Linked DNA regions of Caldalkalibacillus thermarum. The protein of the gene in region 1 binds, or shares a complex with, the protein of each later gene. Links are inferred from orthologs where the notes say so. Each region holds a gene or a part of one and is shown in the gene's direction. Other genes may lie near its edges. The genes, in order: tig and rpsG.

Evidence for each region.
Region 2: the proteins of tig (region 1) and rpsG are in contact, whole or in part, in a crystal structure (PDB 3GTY), measured with the Thermotoga maritima proteins. The link is inferred for Caldalkalibacillus thermarum from one-to-one orthologs. Residues at the interface, in WP_004081061.1 of Thermotoga maritima: Glu122, Val124, Val129, Leu130, Tyr133, Glu188, Gly259, Ile262, Tyr263, Glu266, Ser270, Glu273, Gln274, Glu277, Arg308, Gln311, Ile312, Ser315, Tyr316, Glu325, Arg329, Arg336, Leu363, Phe366, Trp367, Arg373, Leu377, Arg381, Leu384, Glu387; in WP_004081843.1 of Thermotoga maritima: Lys34, Lys52, Lys55, Glu59, Arg62, Gln63, Glu66, Asn67, Lys69, Val71, Arg95, Ala109, Lys110, Lys111, Gly112, Arg113, Pro114, Glu117, Glu121, Ile124, Ala125, Tyr127, Asn128, Asn129, Thr130, Gly131, Lys135, Asp139, Arg142, Met143.

The regions. Positions count from the first base shown.
Region 1 is NZ_BMKZ01000033.1:1,184-7,652, reverse strand. What follows is about bases 1,742-4,606. They hold tig (trigger factor), read left to right. Parts: upstream 1,742-2,460; coding sequence 2,461-3,753; downstream 3,754-4,606. Other genes in these bases: clpX (ATP-dependent protease ATP-binding subunit ClpX), read left to right, coding at 4,451-4,606; clpP (ATP-dependent Clp endopeptidase proteolytic subunit ClpP), read left to right, coding at 3,848-4,438; IEW48_RS12205 (hypothetical protein), read left to right, coding at 1,742-2,329. Also shown: rph (ribonuclease PH), read left to right, coding at 1-663; rdgB (RdgB/HAM1 family non-canonical purine NTP pyrophosphatase), read left to right, coding at 735-1,292; more of IEW48_RS12205, read left to right, coding at 1,664-1,741; more of clpX, read left to right, coding at 4,607-5,719; ATP-dependent protease LonB, read left to right, coding at 5,851-6,469. UniProt on the Bacillus subtilis protein: Involved in protein export. Acts as a chaperone by maintaining the newly synthesized protein in an open conformation. Functions as a peptidyl-prolyl cis-trans isomerase.
Region 2 is NZ_BMKZ01000012.1:33,759-37,794, reverse strand. Bases 1-2,896 are described here. They hold rpsG (30S ribosomal protein S7), read left to right. Parts: upstream 1-1,161; coding sequence 1,162-1,632; downstream 1,633-2,896. Other genes in these bases: fusA (elongation factor G), read left to right, coding at 1,668-2,896; IEW48_RS06600 (50S ribosomal protein L7ae-like protein), read left to right, coding at 312-560; rpoC (DNA-directed RNA polymerase subunit beta'), read left to right, coding at 1-237. In the rest of the region: more of fusA, read left to right, coding at 2,897-3,743; tuf (elongation factor Tu), read left to right, coding at 3,900-4,036.

The DNA.
Region 1 (6,469 bases):
GGCTGGGTGACGGCAGAATATGCCATGTTGCCCCGGGCTACCGAGCAGCGCAACGTGCGTGAATCGTCCAAAGGAAAATTAAGCGGCCGCACCATGGAGATTCAGCGTTTGATTGGCCGTGCCTTGCGTTCTGTTGTTGACTTGGAAGCATTGGGAGAGCGAACCATCTGGCTGGACTGTGACGTCATCCAAGCGGATGGAGGAACACGCACAACTTCGATCACCGGTGCCTTTATCGCCTTGTGTTTTGCTTTGCACAAACTGGTGGAGACAGAACAACTCAACCATCTGCCTGTGCGAGATTTTTTGGCAGCCACCAGTGTGGGCATACTGGAGGACGATCTCATTTTATTGGATCTTTGCTATGAAGAAGATGCCCAAGCCCGTGTGGACATGAACGTGGTGATGACTGGCAAGGGGGAATTCGTGGAGATTCAGGGCACAGGTGAAGAGCATCCCTTTACCCGCGATCAGTTAAATGTCCTGCTTGCTTATGCGGAGAAAGGGATTCAGGAGTTGATCATGGTGCAAAAGGATGTGTTGGGCCCGGTTGCATACCTGATCGGCCGTCAGCCGGAACCGGATTCTGTTGCAAATGAACAGCCCAGTACAGAACAGGTTAGCACAGAACAGACCAGCACTGAGGAACAGCTGTCCAATTAAAACGGAAGGAGTATCGTAGGGTGAAGGTGTTGCTGGCGACCAAAAATCGCGGAAAGCAAAAGGAGTACGCCATGATGCTAAAACCCTTGGGGATTCAAGTGCTCACCCTTGAGGATATGCCAGGCGAAGCTCCTGACGTGGTTGAAGATGGAGCCACATTTGAAGAAAATGCCCTTAAAAAGGCAGAGGCCTATCATCGCCATTACAAACTGCCCGCCATGGCAGACGACTCCGGCCTCACGGTGGATGCACTTGAAGGCAGGCCAGGTGTTTTCTCAGCCCGTTATGCGGGAGAGCATGCTTCCGATGAGGACAATATCGCCAAGTTGTTGGCGGAGCTGGAGGGGATTCCCCTCCAACAGCGTACGGCCCGCTTCATTTGTGTGATCGCTTATGTGGATGGCCAAGGTGATCCCATTATTGCCAAGGGCAGTTGTGAGGGGCATATTGCCCTTCAACCTTCCGGCTCTTTTGGTTTTGGATATGACCCGGTTTTCTATTTACCAAGCTTTCAAAAGACCATGGCCCAACTTCCACCGGAGGAAAAGAACCGCATCAGTCACCGTTTTAACGCCTTAAAGAATTTTGTACGGAACTTGTCTGACCGCGGGATTGGAATAGGAGGTTGACTCCTGCTCAAAAGTGGTGTATATTATATGATGTCGCTGGCGGGTTAACCGCCAGCATCGGGCGGGCGTAGTTTAGTGGTAGAACTCCAGCCTTCCAAGCTGGTAGCGTGGGTTCGATTCCCATCGCCCGCTCCACTTGAATTGATGATTGCAAATCAGAATACACTGTTTGCGTCCCAGTAGCTCAGCTGGATAGAGCAGCGGCCTTCTAAGCCGTCGGTCAGGGGTTCGAATCCTCTCTGGGACGCCATTTTTATTTTTTAAAGGGTTAGCCAAGCAAATTAAGCGTGTTTCTGTTACATATGCCCTTGACTTTCAGTGGCATTTTTTTGCATTATGAAAGCATACGCTGGTAAAAGTAGGTGCTTGCGGTGAGTGACAATCTGATTCCGTATCCCTTTCGGAAAAACCAAGGTTTGTCCACAAATCCGGCTTCTCCTGAACGGCAAGAGGGCCTTTCTCCGGCGCTCATATCTCGCTGGCAGCAAGGGCTCTTAAGTGAAAGGTATGCCAGACAGTGGCAAACGTTTGAAGAGATGGCCCATTTTACAGATTTGAGAGTTATGAAACTTCTGGAACATTTCTTTCTGTCTGACCAAGGGGATTGGACGTTGAAAACCAAAATCTTGCAGACAATCAGGCGCACCTGTCCCTGGCCCATCTCTTTCCAGGTGAAAAAAGGAGAGAACATCCAGTGTGTCAATATTCAAGATGTGCCCCTCTCCTTTGAACACTGGCCGGAAAAAGTGCTGCGCCCCTGTTTGACATTGGAGGAGACAAGTGCTGATAATCCCAGCCTGGTCGCTATGGCTAAGGAATTATGGGTCTATGGCTTGGAAAAGCATTATCCCTTTTTGCCGGACTTCACCAATCATTTACAGTGGACAGCAGCACTCCATTATTATACATTAAATGTAATTGATCCGGAATTGGCCGGGCGGAGCCTAGAACGCGATTTGCCTCAACTTTATCAGCTGACAACTTCTGTTATTCAACAGCAGGCAGAGGAGCTCACCGGCTGGCTGATGCAATTGTAGGGTTTGTTGAAAAACCTTAGTATATGTTATAATAAAGTGGTTATCCTTTAAGTTCCAATACATAGGTTCATTTTTTAACGTTTTAATTGTTCTAAATCAGGGAAGGAATGTTGAGGAGGGAACAGCTCAAGATGAGTGCAAAATGGGAAAAAATTGATAATCATCAAGGGGTCTTGACCGTTGAGGTAGATAAAGAAGAGTTTGCCAAAGCCCTTGACCAAGCCTTTAAAAAAGTGGTTAAGAAGGTGCAAGTTCCCGGCTTCCGCAAAGGAAGAGTGCCGCGCAAAATTTTTGAAGCCCGCTTTGGCGTGGAGGCTCTCTACCAAGATGCTTTGGACATTATTTTACCCAAGGCTTACCAACAAGCAGTGGAAGAGACCGGGATAGAACCTGTTGACCGCCCTGAGGTGGACATTGAGCAGTTGGAAAAAGATAAAAACCTGATTTTTAAAGCGACAGTGACCGTTAAGCCTGAAGTTCAACTGGGCGAATATAAAGGCCTGGAAGTGCCAGAAAAAGATTTCTCCGTGACCGACGAACAGGTAGAAGAGGAGCTGAACAGGGTCAGGGAACGGCAAGCTGAACTGATTGTCGTGGAAGATGGAGAGGTTCAGCAAGGTGACATGGCCGTCATTAACTTTGAAGGTTTTATCGACGGTGAACCCTTTGAAGGCGGCAAAGGAGAAAACTACAGCCTGGAAATCGGCTCTAATACGTTTATTCCAGGCTTTGAAGACCAATTAATAGGTATGAAAAAAGGGGAAGAAAAAGAAATTAAGGTCACCTTCCCCGAGGACTACCATGCTGAGGAATACCGGGGCAAAGAAGCCACCTTCAAGGTGAAAGTGAATGAAATCAAGCGCAAAAAACTGCCTGAGTTAGATGATGAATTTGCCAAAGATGTCTCTGAGTTTGACACCCTGGAGGAGTATAAAGCCGATTTGCGCAAGAAATTAGAAGCAAGGGCCAAAGAGGAAGAAGAAAACTACAAACGGGAAACGGTAGTGGAAAAAGCAGCTGAAAATGCCACGATCGACATTCCCCAAGTGATGATCGATCACGAAATTGAACACATGATCAGCGATTTCGAACAGCGCTTGCGCCTGCAAGGGCTTGATCTTGATACCTACTTTACATTCACCGGCACTGATCTGGAAGGACTGAAAGAACAGTTTAAAGAAGCTGCCGAAAAGCGGGTGCGTATCAACCTGACCTTGGAGGCGATTGCCAAGGCCGAAAATATCGAGGTAACAGAGGAAGATATGGAGGCCGAGCTGGAAAGATTAGCTGAACTGTACGGCCGCGACAAAGACGAAATTAAGAAAGTCTTTGCAGGGCAAGGCAACGAGTCCTCCATCCGGGAAGACATCAAGATGAGAAAGACCATCGATCTGTTGGTCAATCACAGCAAAACAGTTGCATAAACTAGGATATTAAAGTTAACATTAGAAACAAGGTACGTGTTTATACGTGCCTTGTTTCATAACCAATATGTTTTAATATAAAGGGAGTGGTCCAATGAACCTGATACCGTATGTTGTGGAACAAACCAATCGCGGTGAAAGGGCTTACGATATCTATTCACGCCTGTTAAAGGACCGCATTATTTTTCTAGGCACCCCCATCGATGATCATGTGGCCAACAGTGTCATTGCCCAACTTTTGTTTTTGGCGGCTGAAGACCCAGAAAAAGATGTGTATCTATACATAAATTCTCCCGGAGGTTCTGTGACCGCCGGGTTGGCGATTTACGATACTATGCAATACATAAAACCTGATGTCTCCACCATCTGTGTGGGTCTGGCTGCCAGTATGGGCTCGTTCCTATTGGCGGCTGGTGCAAAAGGCAAGCGCTTTGCCCTGCCTAACAGTGAAATCATGATGCACCAACCTTTGGGCGGGGTAAAAGGGCAAGCCGCGGATATTAAAATCCATGCTGACTGGATTATCAAAACAAAACAAAAATTAAACCGTATTTACGCCGAACGGACGGGGCAACCGGTGGAAAAAATCGAGCGGGATACGGACCGGGACTTCTTCATGAGTGCGGAAGAAGCAAAGGAATACGGCTTGGTGGATCAGGTGATCAGCCGGGTCAACCAAAGCTAAAGGGGTGATAACATGTTTAAGTTCAATGACGAAAAAGGCCAACTGAAATGTTCATTCTGCGGCAAATCACAGGACCAGGTGCGCAAACTTGTCGCCGGGCCTGGTGTTTATATATGTGATGAATGTATCGAGCTGTGCACCGAAATTGTAGAAGAAGAACTGGGGCACGAAGAGGAGCTGGATCTCAAGGAATTACCGAAGCCCCATGAAATTCGCAAGCATTTGGATGATTACGTCATCGGGCAAGATATGGCCAAGAAGGCGCTTTCTGTCGCCGTGTACAATCACTATAAGCGCATTCGTTCCGGATCCAAAAACGATGATGTGGAACTGTCCAAAAGCAACATTTTGCTTTTGGGGCCGACAGGGAGCGGTAAAACCCTGCTGGCCCAAACCCTGGCCCGCATCCTCAATGTGCCTTTCGCGATTGCCGATGCCACGTCCCTGACCGAAGCCGGATATGTGGGTGAGGATGTGGAAAACATCCTGCTCAAATTGATTCAAGCGGCTGATTATGATGTGGAACGGGCTGAACATGGGATCATCTATATTGATGAAATCGATAAAGTGGCCCGCAAGTCGGAAAACCCGTCAATTACGCGCGACGTTTCCGGTGAGGGTGTGCAGCAAGCCCTGCTTAAAATCCTGGAAGGCACCACCGCCAGTGTTCCGCCTCAAGGCGGGCGCAAACACCCGCACCAAGAGTTTATTCAGATTGATACGACCAACATTTTGTTTATTTGCGGCGGTGCCTTTGACGGGTTGGAACAAATCATCAAGCGCCGCATCGGCAAGAAGGTGATTGGTTTCGGCACCGCATCCGAGAGCCGGGAGTTGAAACCGGGAGAATATTTGTCTAAAGTGCTGCCAGAGGATTTAATTAAATTTGGTTTAATCCCGGAGTTTGTCGGCCGCCTGCCCGTTGTGGCAACCTTGGAGCCGCTGGATGAAGAGGCTCTGATGGACATTTTGACCAAGCCGAAAAACGCCTTGGTTAAACAGTACCAGAAATTGATGGAAATGGATAACGTCGAGCTGGAATTTGAAGAGGAAGCTTTGCGCGCCATTGCCAGAGAGGCCATCAAACGCAACACCGGGGCTCGCGGGTTGCGGTCCATCATTGAGTCCATTATGCTGGATGTGATGTTTGATTTGCCGTCCCGCAATGATATCAAGAAATGCCTGATTACCAAAAGCGTCGTGGAAAATCAGCTGCCACCGGTGCTGATTACGACGGAAGGGCAAGTGCTGCAAAACGAAAAACCAAAAGAAAGTGCCTGATCCATCATTGCCATAAATCGCTAGCTGCTTAAGGGTTTCTTAAGCAGCTTTTTTGTTTATCTCCCCTTCCATGAGGCAATACTACAAAATATCAACAGGAAATCTTGTCAAGCGTCGGGGAGTGAATAACAATGGATTTTATGATGATCGTGATCCTGATTCAGGTGTTCTTTGGGATCATCATCGGGCTCTATTTTTGGAATTTGTTGCGCAATCAGCGATCCAGCCGCATCGCTGTCGACAGGGAATCAAAAAAGGAATTGGAACAGTTGCGCCGCCTGCGTTCGATCTCCTTGACAGAGCCCCTGAACGAAAAGGTGCGGCCCACGTCATTTAGTGAGATCATCGGTCAAGAAAGCGGCATCCGCGCGCTGCGGGCAGCCCTGTGCGGCCCTAACCCACAGCATGTGATTATTTATGGACCTCCCGGGGTAGGGAAAACAGCAGCAGCCCGTCTTGTTTTGGAAGAAGCCAAAAAAATGAGCAATTCCCCTTTCAGGGAGGATGCCAAGTTCGTGGAACTGGATGCGACGACGGCCCGCTTTGATGAGCGGGGCATTGCCGATCCATTAATCGGTTCGGTACACGATCCCATCTACCAGGGGGCCGGGGCCATGGGACAGGCAGGCATCCCCCAGCCTAAGCCTGGAGCCGTGACTAAGGCGCATGGAGGGGTCCTTTTTATTGATGAAATAGGCGAATTGCATCCCATCCAAATGAATAAATTATTAAAAGTCCTTGAAGACCGCA
Region 2 (4,036 bases), on another replicon or contig:
GCTTCCTTCCAGGAAACGACGCGTGTCTTGACTGATGCAGCGATCAAAGGAAAACGTGATCCGCTCTTGGGCTTGAAAGAGAATGTGATCATCGGCAAGCTGATTCCGGCTGGCACGGGCATGGCCCGATACCGCTTGACCAAAGTGGTTCATGCGGAGGAGCAACAAAAAGCTAAAGATCAGGAAAAGCAAACACCCGAAGTGAACCAGGATGAACCTGTTGCCGTGGAAAAATGATATTGACAGGCAAAGTCGAGGATGATATTATATCAACTGTGTGTCAGAAAGTCCTGTCGCTTTGGAGGATGCTTATGTCTTATGAAAAAGTGAAGCAGGCACAAAAAGTGAAAGTGGGTTTAAAGCAAACGTTAAAAGCGGTTGAGCGGGGAGAAGCCAAAGAGGTGATCATCGCCCAAGATGCTGACCCACAGTTGATTTCCCGTATCAAAGCGGCGTGTGAAAACCATCAAGTCCCCGTGAGTTATGTTGATTCCATGCGCAAACTTGGCAAAGTGTGCGGCATTGATGTTGGCGCAAGCAGTGTGGTCATCGAAAAGTAATGGACAGCATGTTTTTGTTCAGGCCATTGTGCCTGAACAAAAACTTTACTTTTATCCAGGATGAACCACCCGGATCTGTGTGCATGAATTGGAAGGAGGTGTAAATATGCCAACAATTAACCAGCTCGTACGCAAAGGTCGTAAAGTAAAAGTGACCAAGTCCAAATCACCTGCTTTGCAAAAAGGTTACAACAGTTTCCGCAAAGAACAAATTGACTTGAGTTCACCTCAAAAGCGCGGGGTATGTACACGTGTAGGCACCATGACGCCTAAAAAACCAAACTCTGCTCTGCGTAAGTATGCCCGTGTACGTTTAACCAACGGCATTGAGGTTACCGCATATATCCCTGGTATCGGCCACAACTTGCAGGAGCACAGCGTTGTGTTATTCGCGGGGCTTTGGATACTGCTGGTGTTCAAGACCGCAAACAAGGCCGTTCCAAATACGGAACGAAGCGTCCGAAGAAATAAGAGCATTGATTGATTATCCAGCTGATAGGTTAAAAGACAAAGGAATCACGACAAAGGTGAGAAGGATCGGATGGCGCGGCTTAAGCCGCTGCTATCCAACACAAAAATGGTCAAAAAGGAGGGAGACACGATGCCTCGCAAAGGTCCTGTGCCACGCCGAGACGTACTACCTGATCCAATCTATAACAGCAAACTGGTTACCCGCTTAATCAACCGCATTATGAAAGACGGGAAAAAAGGGAAAGCTGAACGTATTCTTTACCGTGCCTTCGATATTGTCCGTGAGCGCACAGGTAAAGACCCGATGGAAGTCTTTGAGCAGGCGTTAAAGAATGTGATGCCTGTTTTGGAAGTTAAAGCGCGCCGTGTGGGTGGTGCCAACTATCAAGTGCCAGTTGAAGTGCGCCCTGAACGACGCATTTCTTTAGGTTTGCGCTGGATTGTCAACTATGCCCGTCTGCGCGGGGAGAAAACCATGGAGGAACGCTTGGCTGCCGAAATTATTGATGCAGCGAATAACACGGGTGCTGCGGTTAAGAAACGTGAAGATACGCATAAAATGGCTGAAGCCAACCGAGCTTTTGCCCACTATCGCTGGTAAGTTGAGGCTACATTGTTCAGAAAGGAGAAGAAGGTATGCCTAGGGAGTTCTCCTTAGAAAAGACGCGCAATATCGGGATTATGGCCCATATTGACGCAGGGAAAACAACCACGACCGAGCGCATCTTGTTCTATACCGGCCGCACACACAAAATCGGAGAAGTTCATGAGGGTGCGGCAACAATGGACTGGATGGAACAAGAACAAGAGCGCGGGATTACGATCACCTCTGCTGCCACCACTGCGCAATGGAAGGGTCACCGGATCAATATTATCGATACACCTGGGCACGTCGATTTCACCGTTGAAGTTGAACGCTCCCTGCGCGTATTAGATGGAGCGGTCGCTATTCTGGATGCTAAAAGCGGTGTTGAACCGCAAACGGAGACGGTTTGGCGCCAGGCGACCACCTATCATGTGCCCCGCATTGTCTATGTCAATAAAATGGACGCTGTAGGTGCCGATTTTCTGGCGTCTGTCAAAAGTTTGGAGGAGCGCCTGCAAGCTAAGCCTGTTCCTGTTCAGCTTCCCATCGGAGCAGAAGATACCTTTCAGGGGATTATTGACTTAGTCATTATGAAAGCCTACTACTACCTGGATGATCTGGGTACACGCAGTGAGGCCCGTGAGATCCCCGACGAGTATAAGGAATTAGCTGAAGAATGGCGCACCTACCTGCTTGAAACCGTAGCTGAAACCGATGAAGAATTAATGATGAAATATCTTGAAGGTGAAGAGCTGACGGTTGAAGAAATCAAAGCGGCATTACGCAAGGGGACATGTAACCTGGAGTTTTATCCCGTGTTCTGTGGTTCCTCTTATAAGAATAAAGGGGTACAACTCTTGTTAGATGGTGTTGTTGATTATCTGCCTTCTCCGCTGGATATTCCGGCCATTAAAGGGGAGCTGCCGGACAGCAAGGAGGAGGTGACCCGTGAGGCTGATGACAACGCACCTTTCGCTGCTTTAGCTTTCAAAATCATGTCCGATCCTTATGTGGGTAAATTGACGTTCTTCCGTGTTTACTCTGGTACGCTGAAATCTGGTTCTTACGTGCTTAACTCCACGAAGGGCAAACGGGAGCGGATTGGGCGTATCCTGCAAATGCATGCCAACCACCGCGAAGAAATCTCCGAAGTTTACGCCGGAGACATTGCCGCTGCTGTGGGGTTGAAAGATACGACAACAGGGGATACATTGTGTGATGAGAAAAATCCGGTTATCCTGGAGTCCATGACCTTCCCAGAGCCCGTCATTAAACTGGCGATTGAGCCTAAGACCAAGGCGGACCAAGAAAAGATGGCCATTGCTTTGGCTAAGCTGGCCGAAGAAGACCCCACATTCCGTACCGAAACCGATGAAGAAACCGGCCAAACCACGATTGCCGGTATGGGCGAGCTGCACTTGGATATCATTGTCGACCGTCTCAAGCGGGAGTTTAAAGTTGAGGCCAATGTCGGGAATCCGCAAGTGGCCTATAAAGAAACCTTTACCACATCAGCTAAAGTGGAAGGCAAGTTCATCCGTCAGTCTGGTGGACGCGGTCAATACGGCCACGTTTGGATTGAATTTGAACCGCTTGAGAGAGGACAAGGCTTCGAATTCGTCAACAAAATTGTTGGTGGGGTTGTGCCTAAAGAGTACATTCCTGCCGTACAGCAAGGTATTGAAGAGGCAATGCAAAACGGTGTGTTAGCCGGTTATCCTATGGTTGACTTGAGGGCTACACTCTTTGATGGAAGTTACCATGATGTGGACTCCAGTGAGATGGCCTTCAAAATCGCCGCTTCCATGGCTTTGAAAGAAGCAGCTAAAAAATGTAATCCTGTTTTGCTCGAACCCATTATGAAAGTGGAAGTCGTTGTGCCTGAAGAATACATGGGTGATGTCATGGGTGACATTAACGCCCGCCGCGGACGGGTAGAAGGAATGGATACTCGCGGCAACGCCCAGGTGATCAGAGCGATGGTGCCCTTGTCTGAAATGTTTGGCTATGCTACCACATTGCGTTCCAAAACACAAGGGCGCGGCACATACACGATGGTCTTTGATCACTACGAAGAGGCACCCAAGAACATTGCTGATGCCATTGTGGAAAAATCAAAAGCATAACAGGCACAGCTATTGTCAAGCCCAGTTATCATGTTGTAAGCTAAGAAAGGATTCAGCTGGATCACCACATGGTGATGAATCCTTTCTTAACTCCTATAAAATCCCATACTTAAAAACTTAAAAAATAATTCTCTTAATTAAAGGAGGAACATCATAATGGCTAAAGAAAAGTTCGAACGTACCAAGCCGCACGTCAACGTTGGTACGATTGGTCACGTTGACCATGGTAAAACAACCTTAACTGCTGCCATTACCACTGTATTGGCTCAAACCGGTAAAGCTCAAGCTCAAGC